One region of the Streptomyces sp. BoleA5 genome, then DNA from elsewhere that is predicted to be linked to it. Evidence: riboswitches for the same ligand, from Rfam matches in the RefSeq annotation. Region 1 holds a riboswitch; each other region holds the start of a gene.
What was found. Region 1 has a riboswitch for thiamine pyrophosphate ahead of thiC (phosphomethylpyrimidine synthase ThiC). Riboswitches for the same ligand answer to the same signal wherever they lie in the genome.
Positions count from the first base shown of each region.

Region 1 (5,175 bases):
CCTGCCGGGAGGACGCGGTGGCCTTGTCCCGCTCGGCCATGTAACCCGCCTGCAGGATCTGGCTGTCCCGGGTCGCCTCCGCCATGCGGGCCGCGGCCTGCTGCTCGGCCTCGGTGGCCAGCCGGTCCGCCTCCGCCTGCGCGATGCGCGCGTCCCGCTGGACGGCCGCGGCGTGCGGCGCGGCCAGGTTGTTGATGTAACCGGTCGGGTCGACGATCTCGTGGATCTGCAGCGAGTCGATGATCAGGCCGAGCTTCTCCATCTCCGAGCCAGAGGCGGCCCGGGTCTCGGCGGTGAGCCGCTCCCGGTCCCGGATCATCTGCTCCACCGTCAGCCCGCCCACGATGGAGCGCAGATGACCGGCGAAGACGTTGTGCACCCGCTCGGGCATGAACTTCTGCTGGTCCAGGAACCGTCGTGCCGCGTTGGCGATGGAGACCATGTCGTCGCCGACCTTGAAGATGACCACGCCGTGCACCTTCAGCGGGATGCCCTGCTGGGTGACGCAGTCCACGTTCAGCTCGGCCTCGTTGAGGTCGAGCGAGAGCCTGCGCACCGCCTGCACGCCGGGCAGGACCAGGGTCCCCCGTCCCGTGACGATGCGGAACCCCATCCCCTCCCCCACACCGTCCGTGCGGTGCTTGGAGCCGGAGATGACCAGTGCCTCGTTGGGCTCGGCGACCCGCCACATCAGTTTGAACAGGCCGACCAGAATGATGACCGCGACGAGCGCCCCGCCCGCCGCAACGCCGATCAGCATCGGCATACGCCCCCTTACGAATGGCCCCGATCGGGGCCGCGTACGGGAGTGTCCGCCTGTGGATGACGGTCCGGTAGGTCCTGACGGATCCTTGTCGTTTTCTTGACGTGGAGCGGACCGCTCCGCTCAGCCGTACGCCGGCGCCACGTACACGGTGCGCGGCGGCAGGTGCTCCACGACCACCACGACCGTGCCCTTCTCGATGCGCTCGCCGGCCGTCGCCGGGTACGCCAGGAACGCCTCGGCACCGCCCCGGACGTGCACGATCACCTCGCCGACCAGCCCTGGCCCGACCGTTCCGGTCACCCGGCCCTGCAGTCCGACCACGTTCCCCTCCCGGCTCACTTGGCGCGGCGCCGGTGACCCCGACCGGTGCCCGCGGGAACAGTGTCGCCGCTGCCGCGGTCCGCCGACACCACCAGGACGGCCAGCGCGGTCGTGAGCGGCACCGCCACCACCAGCCCGATGCTGCCCACCAGGGTCCGCACGATCTCCTCGGCGACCAGTTCGCTGCCCGCCACCGCCAGCACCCCGCGCTCCGCGATGGAGAAGAGCAGCAGCAGCGGCAGCGCCGCGCCCGCGTAGGCGAGCACCAGGGTGTTGACGACCGAGGCGATGTGGTCCCGTCCGATCCGCATGGCCGCCGAGTACAGCCGCCGCCGACTCGTCCCCGGGTCCGCCTCCCGCAGCTCCCACACCGCCGAGGTCTGGGTGACCGTCACGTCGTCGAGTACGCCCAGCGAACCGATGATGATGCCCGCCAGCAGCAGGCCGCGGATCTCGATGCCCGGGTAGAGGGAGTGGATCAGCCCGGTCTCGTCGGATGTGTTGCCGCTCAGCAGCGCCCAGTCGATGAAGACCGAGCCCAGGACGCCGATCAGCAGCAGCGAGCACAGGGTGCCCAGCACCGCGACCGAGGTACGGGCGTTGAGGCCGTGGCACATGTAGAGCGCGATCAGCATGATGGCGCTGCCGCCGATCACCGCCACCAGCAGCGGATTGCTGCCGTGCAGGATCGCCGGGAGGATGAACAGCGTCAGCACCGCGAAGCTGATGACCAGCGCGATCAGCGCCAGCACCCCGCGCAGCCGCCCGACCACGACCACCACCGCGGCGAAGATCCCGGCCAGCAGCCACAGGGGGAAGGCCCGGTCGACGTCGGTCACCGAGTACTGCAGTTCGCGCGGCGCCTGCGGCGCGTACGCCAGCAGCACCTTCTGGCCCTTCGTGTAGTGCCGGGTCTGGGTCGGCTGCACGATCTCGGTGAAGGTGCGGCCCGCGTCCTTGCCCGACGCGACCTCGATGGTCGCGCGCTCGCAGATCGCCGGACCCGACGGCGCCGACGTCGGGCCGGGGGAGGGCGCGGCTCCGGTGCCCGGTTCGGCGTTGACGTCCGAGCACTTGACCTCCTCGACCTTCACCACCCGCCCGGACTGCGTCTGCTGGTCGAAGCCGACGCCGCTGCGCTCGTGCTTCGGCACGCCGCCCGGCCACAGCACCACCAGGCCGGCCACCACGGCGGCGACGAAGGGGATCAGGACGGCGGCGATGACCTTGCGCAGGTGCCGGGAGACCGGCGGCACCGGGCCGTGCCCGTGCCCGTGTCCGTGACCATGGGCTTGCGAGTGCGGGTGAGTGGAGTCCACGGCCCGATCATCGCAACACCCTCTGGTGTGCGTCAGCGAGGACCCGCTAGCGTTGAGGCACCTTTGCAAACGCGGGAGCTCGGAGCACCGGGCTGAGAGGGCGCTGACCGGCCGAAGGGCCACCAGCTGCGCCGACCGCTGAACCTGTTACCGGGTAATGCCGGCGTAGGGAGTGGGTCTCATGACCATGCAGGATGCACACGCGCGCGAAATCGGCTGGCACAAGGGCTACGTGACCGGGTCCCGCCCGGACATCGAGGTCCCCGTCCGCCGGGTGCACCTGACCAACGGCCGGGACGTGACGCTGTACGACACGTCCGGCCCGTACACCGACCCGAACGTGACCACCGACGTCCGCCGCGGTCTCGCGCCGCTGCGCGAGAACTGGATCGTCGCCCGCGGCGACACCGATGAGTACCCCGGCCGCCCCGTCCGCCCCGAGGACGACGGCCTCAAACACACCGCACCGCGCGGCGGCCTGCGCAACCTGGACGCCGTCTTCCCGGGACGCCCCCGCCTCCCCCGGCGCGGCCGGCCCGGACAGCCGGTGACCCAACTGGCGTACGCGCGGCGGGGGGAGACCACCCCGGAGATGGAGTACGTCGCGATCCGCGAGAACGTCTCCCCCGAGGTCGTCCGCGAGGAGATCGCGGCGGGACGCGCCGTCCTGCCGGCGAACGTCAACCACCCGGAGACCGAGCCGATGATCATCGGCAAGCGGTTCCTGGTGAAGGTCAACGCCAACATCGGCAACTCGGCGGTCACCTCCTCCATCGAGGAGGAGGTCGACAAGATGACCTGGGCCACCCGCTGGGGCGCCGACACGGTCATGGACCTGTCCACCGGCCGCAACATCCACACCACACGCGAGTGGGTGCTGCGCAACTCCCCCGTCCCCATCGGCACCGTCCCCCTCTACCAGGCCCTCGAGAAGGTCGACGGCAAGGCCGAGGAGCTGACCTGGGAGATCTACAAGGACACCGTCATCGAGCAGGCCGAACAGGGCGTCGACTACATGACGGTGCACGCCGGCGTGCTGCTGCGGTACGTCCCGCTGACCGCGCGCCGCAAGACCGGCATCGTCTCGCGCGGCGGGTCGATCATGGCCGCCTGGTGCCTCGCGCACCACAAGGAGAGCTTCCTCTACGAGAACTTCGAGGAGCTCTGCGAGATCCTCGCCGCCTACGACGTCACCTACTCCCTGGGCGACGGCCTGCGTCCCGGCTCCATCGCGGACGCCAACGACGAGGCCCAGTTCGCGGAGCTGCGCACGCTCGGCGAACTCAACACCGTCGCCAAGCGGCACGGCGTGCAGACCATGATCGAGGGTCCGGGACACGTCCCCATGCACAAGATCAAGGAGAACGTCGACCTCCAGCAGGAGATCTGCGAGGAGGCGCCGTTCTACACCCTCGGCCCCCTCACCACCGACATCGCGCCCTCCTACGACCACATCACCTCCGGCATCGGTGCCGCGATGATCGCCTGGTGGGGCACGGCCATGCTCTGCTACGTCACCCCCAAGGAGCACCTGGGTCTGCCCGACCGCGACGACGTCAAGACCGGCGTCATCACCTACAAGATCGCCGCCCATGCCGCCGACCTGGCCAAGGGCCACCCCGGCGCCCAGGAATGGGACGACGCGCTCTCCGACGCACGCTTCGAGTTCCGCTGGGAGGACCAGTTCAACCTGGCCCTCGACCCCGACACGGCACGGGCGTTCCACGACGAGACGCTCCCGGCGGAGCCGGCCAAGACCGCGCACTTCTGCTCCATGTGCGGGCCGAAATTCTGTTCGATGAAGATCTCTCAGGACATCCGCCGCCGGCACGGCGGCACACCCGAGGAGATCGAGGCCGGCATGGCGGAGAAGTCCCGCGAGTTCGCGGCCTCGGGCAACCGCGTCTACCTCCCGATCGCCGACTGACCCGTGATCCCGCGGCGGCCCGCCGCGGTATCCGCTACGCGGGCCGTGGCGCGGGCGGAGTCGATCAGCTGCCAGAACCGGTCGGTGTCCATGCCCGCACTGTGGCACCGGGGTACGACAACGCCCCGGGTCCGCCGGGTCCGCCGGGTCCGCCGGGTCAGTCCGGTCTGTGGTCGGGGCCGCCGAAGTCGGGGCTGGAGAAGTCCGGGCTGGTGAAGTCGGGGCTGGTGAAGCGGTCCCCTGGTTCGGGGGAGGACTCGTGGCCGGGGCTGGAGAAGTCGGGGCGGGAGTAACCGAGCCGCGGCATGCGGGGGTTGCCGCCGGTGGTCGCGGAAGGGGCTGCCGGTGCGGTGGGGGCCGCGCCGGCGGCCTTGGCGAGGGCGTCGTCGAGGAAGGGCTGCAGTCCCCGTTCCACCAGGGCCCGGCGCCACAGCTCGCGGGCGAGGGCGACGTCGCGGGGCTCGCCGCCGGGCGGATCGTGGAGGGCGGTCGAGCCGTTGCGCAGCGCGGTGAGCAGCAGTCCGACCATGCCGATGACGATGCCGCAGACGGCGACGGCCGCGAAGAGCCAGCCGGCCTGCCGCAGCGGCTGGGCGATCGCCGGTTCGGGGTGCCCGAAGCGCAGGGCGTACCCGAGCACGAGGAAGATGACGGCGGCCGTGCCCGCCAGGATCGGTGTGAGCACGGCGACGACGGCGAACAGCCCGGCCCCCGAGCCGTCCGCGGCGACCGGGGCCGCCGCGGCCGCGTAGCCGAGGCCCGGCACGGTCGCGGTGCGTGCCTCCCGGCGCTGTTCCGCGAAGGCCTCGCGGACCTTGACGAACTGCTCGTACTCGGGCGCG
Region 1 covers NZ_KB892093.1:50,212-55,386, forward strand. The annotation lists gene B085_RS0108690 (flotillin family protein) at 1-766, opposite strand, end outside; gene B085_RS0108695 (hypothetical protein) at 887-1,087, opposite strand; gene B085_RS41780 (YibE/F family protein) at 1,102-2,406, opposite strand; TPP riboswitch at 2,468-2,595, shown strand; gene thiC (phosphomethylpyrimidine synthase ThiC) at 2,588-4,333, shown strand; gene B085_RS0108715 (hypothetical protein) at 4,491-5,175, opposite strand, start outside.

Region 2 (5,175 bases), on a different contig from region 1:
ACGACCTCACCGTCGTGCTCCTCGAAAAGGGTCCGGCCGCGCTCCCCCGCCCGGCAAGGCGCACTGTCGATGTCCTCGGTTTCTTCGACGGGCGCGGCATCGGCCCGGTGCTCCACACCAGGGCCTGCCGGGGAGGCGCCGCCGGCGAACAGGGTCGGCGCCCACGCCCGCTCCTGGTGGAGGCTCTGGCCAGGCACGACGCTGTGGCGGTCGCCGAAGTCACCTTGCGCGCCGGGGAGCAGCCGGCAGTACTGAGGTCACCGCGCGCCATGCTCGTGCCATGGCTGCCGGTGTGTCCGTGCACCGGACCACGTCTCCCCGGCCGTCCTGGGTGATCAAGCGGGTGTTCGAAGCTCGTCAGGCGAGGGTCTTCGCCCGGCTCGGGGCGGGCGGTCGGCTCCAGGCGTCGGCGTAGGCGCGGGCCGCGGCACCGGGGTCCTCCGCGGCGCAGATGCCGGACACGACGGCCGCCCCCGCCGCGCCGGCTTCCCGCAGTCGTGGCACATCGCCCGGGTTCTGGACCAGCGGTGAGTGGGCCCGTACGCGACCGAGCGCCCGCGCGGCGAAGGCGGTGTGATCGGCGGAAGTCGGGGGCATGCGGACTCGCTCCTTGGGGGACGGACGGGGGACGATGGTTCAGGGCCGCGAACGGTGGCGCAGGCGCAGTGGGGTGTACACGCCGAGGGCCACGAGGAACGCCACGTAGTACGAGAGATCCGCGCCGTGCAGGGCCTCGGCCACCGGGCCGACGTACAGGCTGGTGTCCATGAACGGCACAGCGGCGGCGAAGGCGGCCACGAACGCAACGACGGCGTACCAGCCGGGCTGCGGTCGGCCGGTCTCGGCGGCGAGGTCGATCGGTGCGCCCGCTCGTGCCCGTGCCCGGGCCAGCCAGTCGACGATGACGATCGCGACGAAGCCGGGAATCCAGTAGCCGACGAAGAGCAGCACGTTCTGGAAGCGGGCGGTGGTGTCGGCGGCGTGCATCCACAGGACCAGGGGGAAGCCGAGCACCGCGGCGAAGGCGGCCGCGGCGGGGCGGGGAACGCGCACGCCGACGGTCTGCAGGGCCAGGGATCCGCTGTAGTCGTTCATGGCGTTGCTGCACAGGGCCGCCAGGGCGACGGCGAGCAGCCCGAACGCCCCGAGCGGCCCGCCACCGAGCAGCTCGGCCACGCCTGCGGCAGTCTGGTCGGTGAGGACCGACGCGCCCCAGAGCCCGAGTGCCTGGACGCCCACGAAGGACACCACCAACCCCGCCAGCGTGTACCAGAACATGCGCGGGGCAGAGGTCGTCCGCGGCAGGTAGCGGCTGAAGTCACTGGCGTACGGAGCCCACGACAGGGCCAGACTCAGCGCGATGGTGCTGGTCAGGACGAACGCCCCACCCCGGTCGGCGCCATGGGCGGAGCCGTTGGCCGCGGGGTGCACACCGTCGAGCAGCTTCCAGGCGATCAGCACGAAGGCGGCGGCGAGAACGAAGGTCATGACGATCTGCAGCCGGTGAACGGCCTCGTAGCCCAGGACGCCGAGAGCACCCTGGGCGACCATCATGACCAGGACTCCGAGCCAGAACGGCCAGCCGCACAGCCGCGCCAGCGCGTCCCCGCCGAACAGCCCGATCAGCGCGTCCCAGGCGACCGAGGACAGCCACTGCAGGATGCCGGGCAGCGCGACGGCCCGGCCGAAAGCGAGCCGGGCCAGCGGCAGCTGCCCCGCGCCGGTCCGGCTGCCCCAGGTGCCCAGGTAGGCGGTGGGTATCGCGCCGACCACGGTGCCGAGCGCCACGGCCGTGAGCGCGGTGGCGAAGTCCAGTCCGAGGACTATCCCGATGGTGCCGGTGAACACCCCGGTCATCGTGAGATTGGGGGCGAACCACACGGTGAACAGGCGTCCCGGGCCGCCGTAACGGTTGCTCTCGGGGACCGGTTGTATGCCGTGTGCCTCGATCCGGAGATCGCCGGCGGCCGCCGGCATCCGGCCGTCGAAGACGGTCTGCCGGCCGTCGGTGGGCAGACCGCTGGAAACATGCGCCAATGGCATGGAAGACATCCCTCCGCCAGTACGAACTGGTTCAGGTTCGACGGGTGTGATCTCAGCCCCGGTGGGGCACCCCGTGTCCGGTACGGGGGACAGAGTAACCCGACGGCGAAGCCCGGCGCGTCGACGGGATGAGACCCGTGCGGGTGGGACGGCCCACCTCTCGGCCGCTGAGGCTCACGCCCGGGATGTGTGCATAGCAAGGCGGGGATCGTCCTCGTAGTGGGCTACTCGGACGATTCGACAACGCAGCGTGGGGGCACCTCCCAGCGTCAGCTGGGGGAGCTCATTTGACGACAAGGCCTAGGTGTCCCGGCTGCGTTCGCGCCACTGGCGTCTCCTGTCCGCCGGGGCCGCGCCTCCAGCGGTAGCCCTCCGGTACGCGGCCCGTTTCGTCAATTCACGCCCGCACAGGATTCCCCACAGCAGGAGACCCAGCGCATCGAGGAAACGACTTATCTTGTCTTCCTCGGAGGTCACGAACACCAACTGCGCCACGATGAGCAACAGATACCAGGCCGGATGATTCTGCCATTTCGGCTTGTCCGTCACGCCTACCCCTCACAAAGCCGCACGCTCAGCACTGTCTTGAAACTGGTCAGGGGTTCGCCCGCACGACGTCCTTCGTGAGAGGTCCGGTGCCCGCGGGCCGTGGCTGAGGCGCCGCCGGCTCCGTCACCGCGGACGCCTCCGTGCCGACGGCGCCGGGTGCCGCAGCCTGCGGCACCCAGCGCAATGACCGCAGCCGCCACGGCCGCCCACTTCGTGCTACGCACGGCATCCCTTCCCAGCTCAGGGACTGTTTGCCCCCTTGATCAAGCGAGGAGTACGCCAGGCGGTTGGTGGCGGCGGTGATCAGCCCTCTGCTCCCGACTCTCCTGCCGGGGCCGGGCCGGCGCCCTGGGCGAGGTCGCGCAGGGCGCGCATCACCGTGTCCGCCTCTTCCCCGCGCAATTCCCGACCAGGTCCCCCGATCGCGGCACCCCGGGCGGCGAGGTCGCGCAGGACCCGCAGCGCGGTGTCCGCCTCCCCGGACTGCGACTGCCGACCGGACCCCGCCGCCCGGAGGCCGCTCCCCATGGCAACGGAGATCGCTTCCCGAGCCGGGAGGAAGGCCGTCGGGGCCGAGTACGCGGCCAGGTCGTCAACGCGGACCAGGCGCAGCTCGCCGGGTTCGATCCCGGAGCCGGACAGCACCACTTCGGTGTTCTCGACGCGGCCCCGGGCGACCCAGTGCGGGTTGCTGCCGTTCCGCCATAGTTCGAACGTCGCGGGTTTCCCGTCTGCGGTGATGGTGACGGGTTCGGGTACCGGACGGCCGGCCGGAAGTCCCTCGTCGTGGTGGCAGTAGACCTCCAAAGCGTCCTCCAGCACCTCGCCGGCCTCAGCGTTGCCGGAGGATGCGCTGAAAACCCTGACGTGCTCGGCCTGGGAGTCATAGGACGCAGAGCCGAACCACAGGAACACGTGCATGTCGCCCGTGACATGGTTGTGGCCGCTACCCATGAACTGCCGTGATTCCGGCCAGTCGGCATCAACCGCGACGACCCTGAAGCGGTTCGCCGCAACAGGAGTGCCTTGATCGTTCATGGATGGGATCGATCTCCTCGTGCTCGTTCGTGATCAGGCATCGTGCCATGCACGGGTCCGGGGCCGGCGGGGCGGACCCGGGCTGATCCGTGCACTGTCACTCGTGCGGGAACGGTCTCATCAGGCTCTGACAGCGGAGCGCCGCCGAGTTGCCCGCAAGATACCGGCTCGTTGACGGCATGACCGCTTTGTCGGGCTGCGCGGGCGCGGCTCAGTCGCGCCGTACGGAGATCAGGCGCACGGCCACGGCCGGCACCACCCCCGCCGCGAGGAGGTACAGGCCAAGACGGTCCTCGGTAACTGCCGGCGACCACACCCGCCAGGCCGACGGCGTGGTGAAGTCGGCTGCGGGGAAGTCCCGGTAGATCCTGGGGGGAGCGCTGGTCCGGCCGGGCACCCACAGCAGGGCGCCGATTGCGGCGCAGGTCGCGGAGGTCGCATACGGGGCCGAGGTGGAGCGCGGAGCCGGTCTCTTCACGGGTTGTCTCTCGTCTTCGACGTCGTTGCGCGGATTGTCGCTGTTCGCGCCCGGTTCGCGTTCATGCCCGGGCCGCCCTGGCTTCGGGAGCAACGCGGGTTTCGGTTCGACCCCCGTTGCCCGGGGCCCGGCCTGCACATCTCGCCCTCTGCAACGCGCTTCAGACGCCCAGTAGCGCGGCGAGCAACAGAGCCGCCGTCGCGGAGAAGAGCCGCGGCTTCCTCCAGCCCGGCCCGGAAGCCTGGCGGTCCGATTCCCAGGCGACCACCATTCCGCCGCCCAGGCCCAGCACGCTCCGCAGCAGGAAAACGGGGGTGTGCACGGGGATCCTCCGGTGACTTCGAACGGGCCCGCAGGCTACCCCTCGCATCGGTCGCGCGACACTCCGGGGTCGCGGTCTGGAAGGGGGCACCGGGCCGGGCCTGACCGGGTAGGCGCATGCACCGGCGTGGCCCTGCCGGCCGGTCGGCGCCCCCCTGCCGAAAGAGGCTGGTGGCCGGCCACGCTCCGCGTTCGCCTGGCCCATCCCGCCGGCAGGAGCCGTGGGGAGGCCGCGGTTCAGGCGTGGAACTCGCTGAGGTCGATCGTGTGGACGCGCAGCGGGAAACCGTACTCCGGGTGCGTGATCTCGCGCTGCGGCGCCATGCCGAGCTTGCGCATGACGTTCTCCGAGGCGTTGTCGCCGATCCGGGCGATGCCGATCAGGCGATCCAGGCCGCGGTCCTGGAGCGCGAACTCCATCGCGGCGTGAGCGGCCTCCGAGGCGTAGCCCTGGCCCCAGAACTGCGGACCGAGCCGCCAGCAGACGGACACCTGCGGCATCACCTCCGGAAGGAACTCCGGCAGCGTCAGACCGGTGAAACCGGCCAGTTCGCCCGAGGCCAGCATCTCCACGGCGAAGAGGCCGAAGCCCTCCTCGTCCCACTCCTCCTCCCACCGCTCGATGGCTTCCGCCGTGTGTTCCAGGTCACGCACGGAGCCGTCGCCGACCCAGCGCATCACCTGCGGGTCGCCGTTGATCTCGGCCATGGGTACAAGGTCGTCGTCGTGCCAGCGGCGCAGGAGGA
Region 2 covers NZ_KB892100.1:72,733-77,907, forward strand. The annotation lists gene B085_RS51915 (Ku protein) at 1-335, shown strand, start outside; gene B085_RS50050 (hypothetical protein) at 358-597, opposite strand; gene B085_RS0115390 (purine-cytosine permease family protein) at 637-2,043, opposite strand; TPP riboswitch at 2,035-2,127, opposite strand; gene B085_RS0115395 (hypothetical protein) at 2,344-2,592, opposite strand; gene B085_RS0115400 (hypothetical protein) at 2,896-3,630, opposite strand; gene B085_RS0115405 (hypothetical protein) at 3,842-4,108, opposite strand; gene B085_RS49310 (hypothetical protein) at 4,269-4,430, opposite strand; gene B085_RS0115415 (GNAT family N-acetyltransferase) at 4,667-5,175, opposite strand, start outside.
Region 2: it holds a riboswitch for thiamine pyrophosphate, as region 1 does, so the genes downstream of both, B085_RS0115390 (purine-cytosine permease family protein) here and thiC (phosphomethylpyrimidine synthase ThiC) in region 1, are expected to answer to the same signal.

Region 3 (5,175 bases), on a different contig from region 1:
TGCTCGGAGACCTCCATGCCCACGCCGTCCAGGGCGGTGTGGCCGCCGAAGCGCACCGTGGCGCCGTCCAGTCGCAGCAGGGTCATCAGAACTCCCCCGACCTGTCGATGCGGATACGTTCCAGGGCCAGCAGCGCACCCGCGCACACCAGCATCAGCACGGTGCTGAGCGCCATCGCCTGGCCGTGGTTGAGCTCCCCGGCCCGCCCGAGGAAGCGGGCGACCGCGACCGGGAGGGTGGGGTTGTCGGGGCGGGCGATGAAGACGGTGGCGCCGAACTCTCCCAGGGACACGGCGAAGGCGAAGCCCGCCGCCACGAGCAGCGCCCGCCGCACCAGCGGCAGGTCGACCTCGCGCCACACCCGCAGAGGGGAGGCGCCGAGCACCGCCGCCGCCTCGCGCAGCCGGTCGTCCACGGCGCGGAGCACGGGCAGCATGGTGCGCACCACGAAGGGCACCCCGACCAGCGCCTGGGCGAGCGGCACCAGGATCCACGAGGAGCGCAGGTCCAGCGGCGGCTCGTCGAGGGTGATGAGGAAGCCGAAGCCGATGGTCACCGCCGAGGTGCCGAGCGGCAGCATCAGCAGGGCGTCGAAGCCCCGCACGAGGCGCCCGGCGCGCCGGGTGAGGGCGGCCGCGGCCAGCCCGCCGACGACCAGCGCGATCACGGTGGCGGCGGCCGCGTACTGGAGCGAGTTCCAGACCGCGGCGACCGGCGCCACCAGGAAGGTCCCGCCGCTTCCGGCCGCCGAGCCCAGCGCCCGGTAGTAGCCGATGCCGTAGCCGTCGGGTCCGTGCAGCGAGCGCTCGGCCAGCACGCCCAGCGGCAGCAGGATCAGCAGCGCTGCGACGCCGAGCACGCCCGCCAGCAGCCCCCACTCGCCGGCGCCGCGCGGCCGCCGCGCGGTGCGGGCCGGGTCCACCAGCCGCAGCGCGCTCTCCCTGCGCCGTACCGTCCAGGCGTGCACGGCGAGGATCGCCGCGACGGCGGCGAACTGGACGGTCGTCAGCACGGCCGCCGTCGGGAGGTCCAGCAACTGCGCGGTCTCCCGGTAGATCTCCACCTCCAGGGTGGAGAAGGTGGGGCCGCCGAGGATCTGGATCACGCCGAAGGACGTGAAGGTGAAGAGGAAGACCATCAGCGCGGCCGCGGCGACCGCGGGGGCGAGGGCGGGCAGCGTCACCCTGCGCCAGGCCGCGAGCCGTCCCGCGCCCAGGACCCGCGCGGCCTCCTCCTGGCGGGGGTCGAGCTGCGCCCACAGCCCGCCCACGGTGCGTACGACCACGGCGTAGTTGAAGAAGACGTGCGCGAGGAGGATCGCCCAGACCGTGGTGTCCAGGCGCACCCCCCACAGTTCGTCGAGGAGCCCGCCACGCCCCAGCAGCGCGAGGAAGGCCGAGCCGACGACCACCGTCGGCAGCACGAAGGGCACGGTCACCACCGCGCGCAGCACCTGCTTGCCGGGGAAGTCGAAGCGCGCGAAGACGTACGCGCCGGGCAGCGCGATCGCCAGGGTGAGCGCGGTGGAGGCGGCCGCCTGCCAGCAGGTGAACCACAGCACGTGCAGGACGTCGGGCTCGCCCAGGACGTCCGCGAACCGGCCGAGCCGCCACCGCCCGCCCTCGCGGAGCCCGCGGGCGACGATGGCGGCGACCGGGTACCCGAAGAACAGCCCGAAGAAGGCGACCGGCACGGCCATCAGGCCGAGCCGTACGGCGAGCGGCCGGACGGCCACCGCCCGGGCGCGCCCGCCCCCGGCGGTCTTCGTTACTTCAGCACGAGCGAGGACCACGACTTGACCCACTGCTCCCGGTTCTCGGCGATCTTCTCCGGGGCGACGGTGGCCGGGTCGGCGACGACCGGCGCGTACTTGGTGAAGACCTCGGGCAGCTTCGCGTCGTCACGGACGGGGTTGACGAACATGTTGAGCGGCATGTCCTCCTGGAAGGCGCGGCTCAGCAGGAAGTCGACGAGCGCCTTGCCGCCCTCGGGGTTCTTCGCGCCCTTCAGCAGGCCGGCGAACTCCACCTGCCGGAAGCAGGTGCCGGTCGCGACACCGGTCGGCCCCTGTTCGGGCTGCGTCTTCAGCCCGAGCACCTCGGCGGGCGGGCTGGAGGCGTACGAGACGACCAGCGGCCTGTCGCCCTTGCCGCCACCGGCGCCGGAGAAGTTGTCGTAGTACGCCTGCTCCCAGCCGTCGACGACCTGGACGCCGTTCGCCTTGAGCTTCTTCCAGTACTCCTCCCAGCCCGCGTCGCCGTACTTCGCGGTGGTGGCGAGGAGGAAGGCGAGCCCCGGGGACGAGGTGGCGGCGTTCTCGGTGACCAGCAGGTCCCTGTACGCGGGCTTGACGAGGTCGTCGAGGCTCTCCGGCACCGGGAGGTTGTGCTCGGTGAAGTACTTCCGGTCGTAGTTGACGCAGACGTCGCCGAAGTCGATCGGGGTGACGCGGTGCTTCGCGGCGTCCGGCTGCAGCGCGGCGGGCACCTTGTCGAGGTCCTTGGCCTCGTACGGCTCGAACAGGTCGTTGTCGAGGGCCCGGGACAGCAGGGTGTTGTCGACGCCGAAGAAGACGTCGCCCTGCGGGTTGCCCTTGGACAGCACGGCCTGGTTGACGGCGGCGCCGGCGTCGCCGCCGCGCAGCACCTTGACGGTGTAGCCGGTCTGCTTCGTGAACGCCTTCAGCACGTCCTTCGACGCGGCGAAGGAGTCGTGGCTGACCAGGGTGACGGTCTTGGAGGGGGTGCCGCCCTTGGCGGCGTCCCCGCCGTCACTGCCGCATGCGGCGAGCGCGGTCGCGCCGATCGCGACGGCCAGTACGGTGCCGGCCGCACGCCGACGAGTGGTGCTCATGTGGTGACTCCCTACGCCGGTATGACCCGGATCAGGTCCGAGGGTCTGCGGCCGTGCCGCACTCTCAGCGCTTTCCGCGCTCCCCTGTCGGATGTTCTTTTGTGTGATGTGCGTGACGTCGCGGCGAACGGCCGCAAACGTCCGTCACCTTAGCAAGCGCTGGTCAGCGCTCGGAAGCCGCCAGCTGACCGCAGGCGCCGTCGATCTCCTGCCCCCGGGTGTCCCGGACGGTCACCGGGACGCCGTGCGCCTCCAGCGCCGCCACGAACGCCCGCTCGTCCTCGGGCCGCGAGGCCGTCCACTTCGAGCCGGGGGTCGGGTTGAGCGGGATCAGGTTGACGTGCACGCGGCGGCCCTTGAGCAGCCGGCCCAGCAGGTCGGCCCGCCATCCCTGGTCGTTGATGTCCCGGATCAGCGCGTACTCGATCGAGACCCGGCGCCCGGACACGTCCGCATAGTGCCACGCGGCGTCCAGCACCTCGCGCACCTTCCAGCGGGTGTTCACCGGCACCAGGGTGTCGCGCAGTTCGTCGTCGGGCGCGTGCAGCGACACCGCGAGCCGGCACTTGAAGCCCTCGTCGGCGAAGCGCAGCATCGCCGGGACCAGGCCCACCGTCGACACCGTGATGCCGCGCTGGGACAGCCCCAGCCCGTCCGGCTCCGGGTCGGTGAGCCGGCGGATGGCGCCGATGACGCGCTTGTAGTTCGCGAGCGGCTCGCCCATGCCCATGAACACGATGTTCGACAGCCGCGCCGGTCCGCCCGGGATCTCCCCGTCCCGCAGCGAGCGCATGCCCGCCACGATCTGGTGCACGATCTCCCCGGTCGACAGGTTCCGGTCCAGACCGGCCTGGCCGGTGGCGCAGAACGGGCAGTTCATGCCGCAGCCCGCCTGCGAGCTGATGCACATCGTCACGCGGTCCGGGTAGCGCATCAGCACCGACTCGACCAGCGTCCCGTCGAACAGCCGCCACAGCGTCTTGCGGGTGGTGTCGTTGTCGGTGCTGCTGTGCCTCACCACGGACATCAGGTCCGGCAGCAGCCCCTCGGCGAGCTTCCCCCGCGCCGCCGCCGGGATGTCCGTCCAGGCGGCGGGGTCATCGGCGTACCGCGCGAAGTAGTGCTGCGACAGCTGCTTGGCGCGGAACGGCTTCTCCCCCAGCTCCGCGACCGCCTCCCGGCGCTCCTCGGGCGAAAGATCGGCAAGGTGCCGCGGCGGCCTCTTGGCTCCGCGCGGCGCGACGAATGTGAGTTCTCCGGGTGCAGGCATGGTTCACCCAGTGTCGCAGATCAAATAAGCCCGCCCAGGTCAGATGGGTGAGGCTCCCGTCACTCTCAGGTGCCTTCCGTCAGCCCTGGCCGACCTTGCACGGCCCACAGACGGCCCAGACGGTCGCGGTCCACGCTGCGAGGGGGTCGGCTGCGAGCAGCGGAAACAGCTGGATCCTGGCGTCCACGCCATCGAGCTGCATGTGTCCGGGCGCCTGCCAGGAACGCTCGGGGCCGGCCGACACACCGGAAATCTCGTGACGAGGGCGACCGCCATGATCACGACGAGCGCGAGCTCCAGGCCGACCGCCGCGGTGTTGATCAGGCTGACGAGACGGGTCGAGGCCACGGCGAGCACGGCCTGGACCAAGAGCACCACGAGCGTGATGACGCGCGCCGTGTCCTCGCCCGGCCGCATGCCGGCGAGCGGATGAAGGCCTGGCTCGCGAGGGTGTTGTCGATGGCGACCACGGCGATCGCCAGGTAGCAGAACGTCAGCCAGCCGAGCCCACAGCCGGCCTTCGGGTCGGCGAGCCGCGAGGCCCACTGGTACGAGGAGCCGCTGAGGGCGATGCGCCCCGCGAGCTGCGCGACCATCAGGGCCACCAGGGACTGCCCGACCGCGACGAGGATCCACAGCCGGATGCCGACGGGGCCCGCGTTCTGCAGCACGTCGCCGTAGGTGGAGAAGATGCCGACGGCCACGGAGACGAACGCGAACGAGATCGCGAAGACCTGGAAGGAGCCCAGAGTGCGTTTCAGCTCCTGCCGGTATCCCCTTCTTCGACGGACTTCTCGTCGGCCGACTCGTCCGTGGAGGCTTCCGCCACCTCAGCCACCTCTTCGCCGCTCGAGGCCCGGCGGTCCGGGCCTCTTCCGTTTTCTACCCGTATGTCATGAGCGGTGTCCTGCCTGCACCTTGAGCCCGCGCACCACTCGCTCCCCGCGAACGTTGGCCAGCGGTGTACGGCTCACGGGGGGTCAGGGTCTGTCGAGGCGCGGGGCGTCGATCGGGTGAGTGCGGCCCGGTGGGAGGGAACGGGCTGCGCCACT
Region 3 covers NZ_KB892115.1:51,626-56,800, reverse strand. The annotation lists gene B085_RS0127025 (ABC transporter ATP-binding protein) at 1-86, opposite strand, end outside; gene B085_RS0127020 (ABC transporter permease) at 86-1,699, opposite strand; gene B085_RS0127015 (thiamine ABC transporter substrate-binding protein) at 1,768-2,853, opposite strand; TPP riboswitch at 2,845-2,949, opposite strand; gene rlmN (23S rRNA (adenine(2503)-C(2))-methyltransferase RlmN) at 3,017-4,123, opposite strand; gene B085_RS43900 (hypothetical protein) at 4,444-4,827, opposite strand.
Region 3: it holds a riboswitch for thiamine pyrophosphate, as region 1 does, so the genes downstream of both, B085_RS0127015 (thiamine ABC transporter substrate-binding protein) here and thiC (phosphomethylpyrimidine synthase ThiC) in region 1, are expected to answer to the same signal.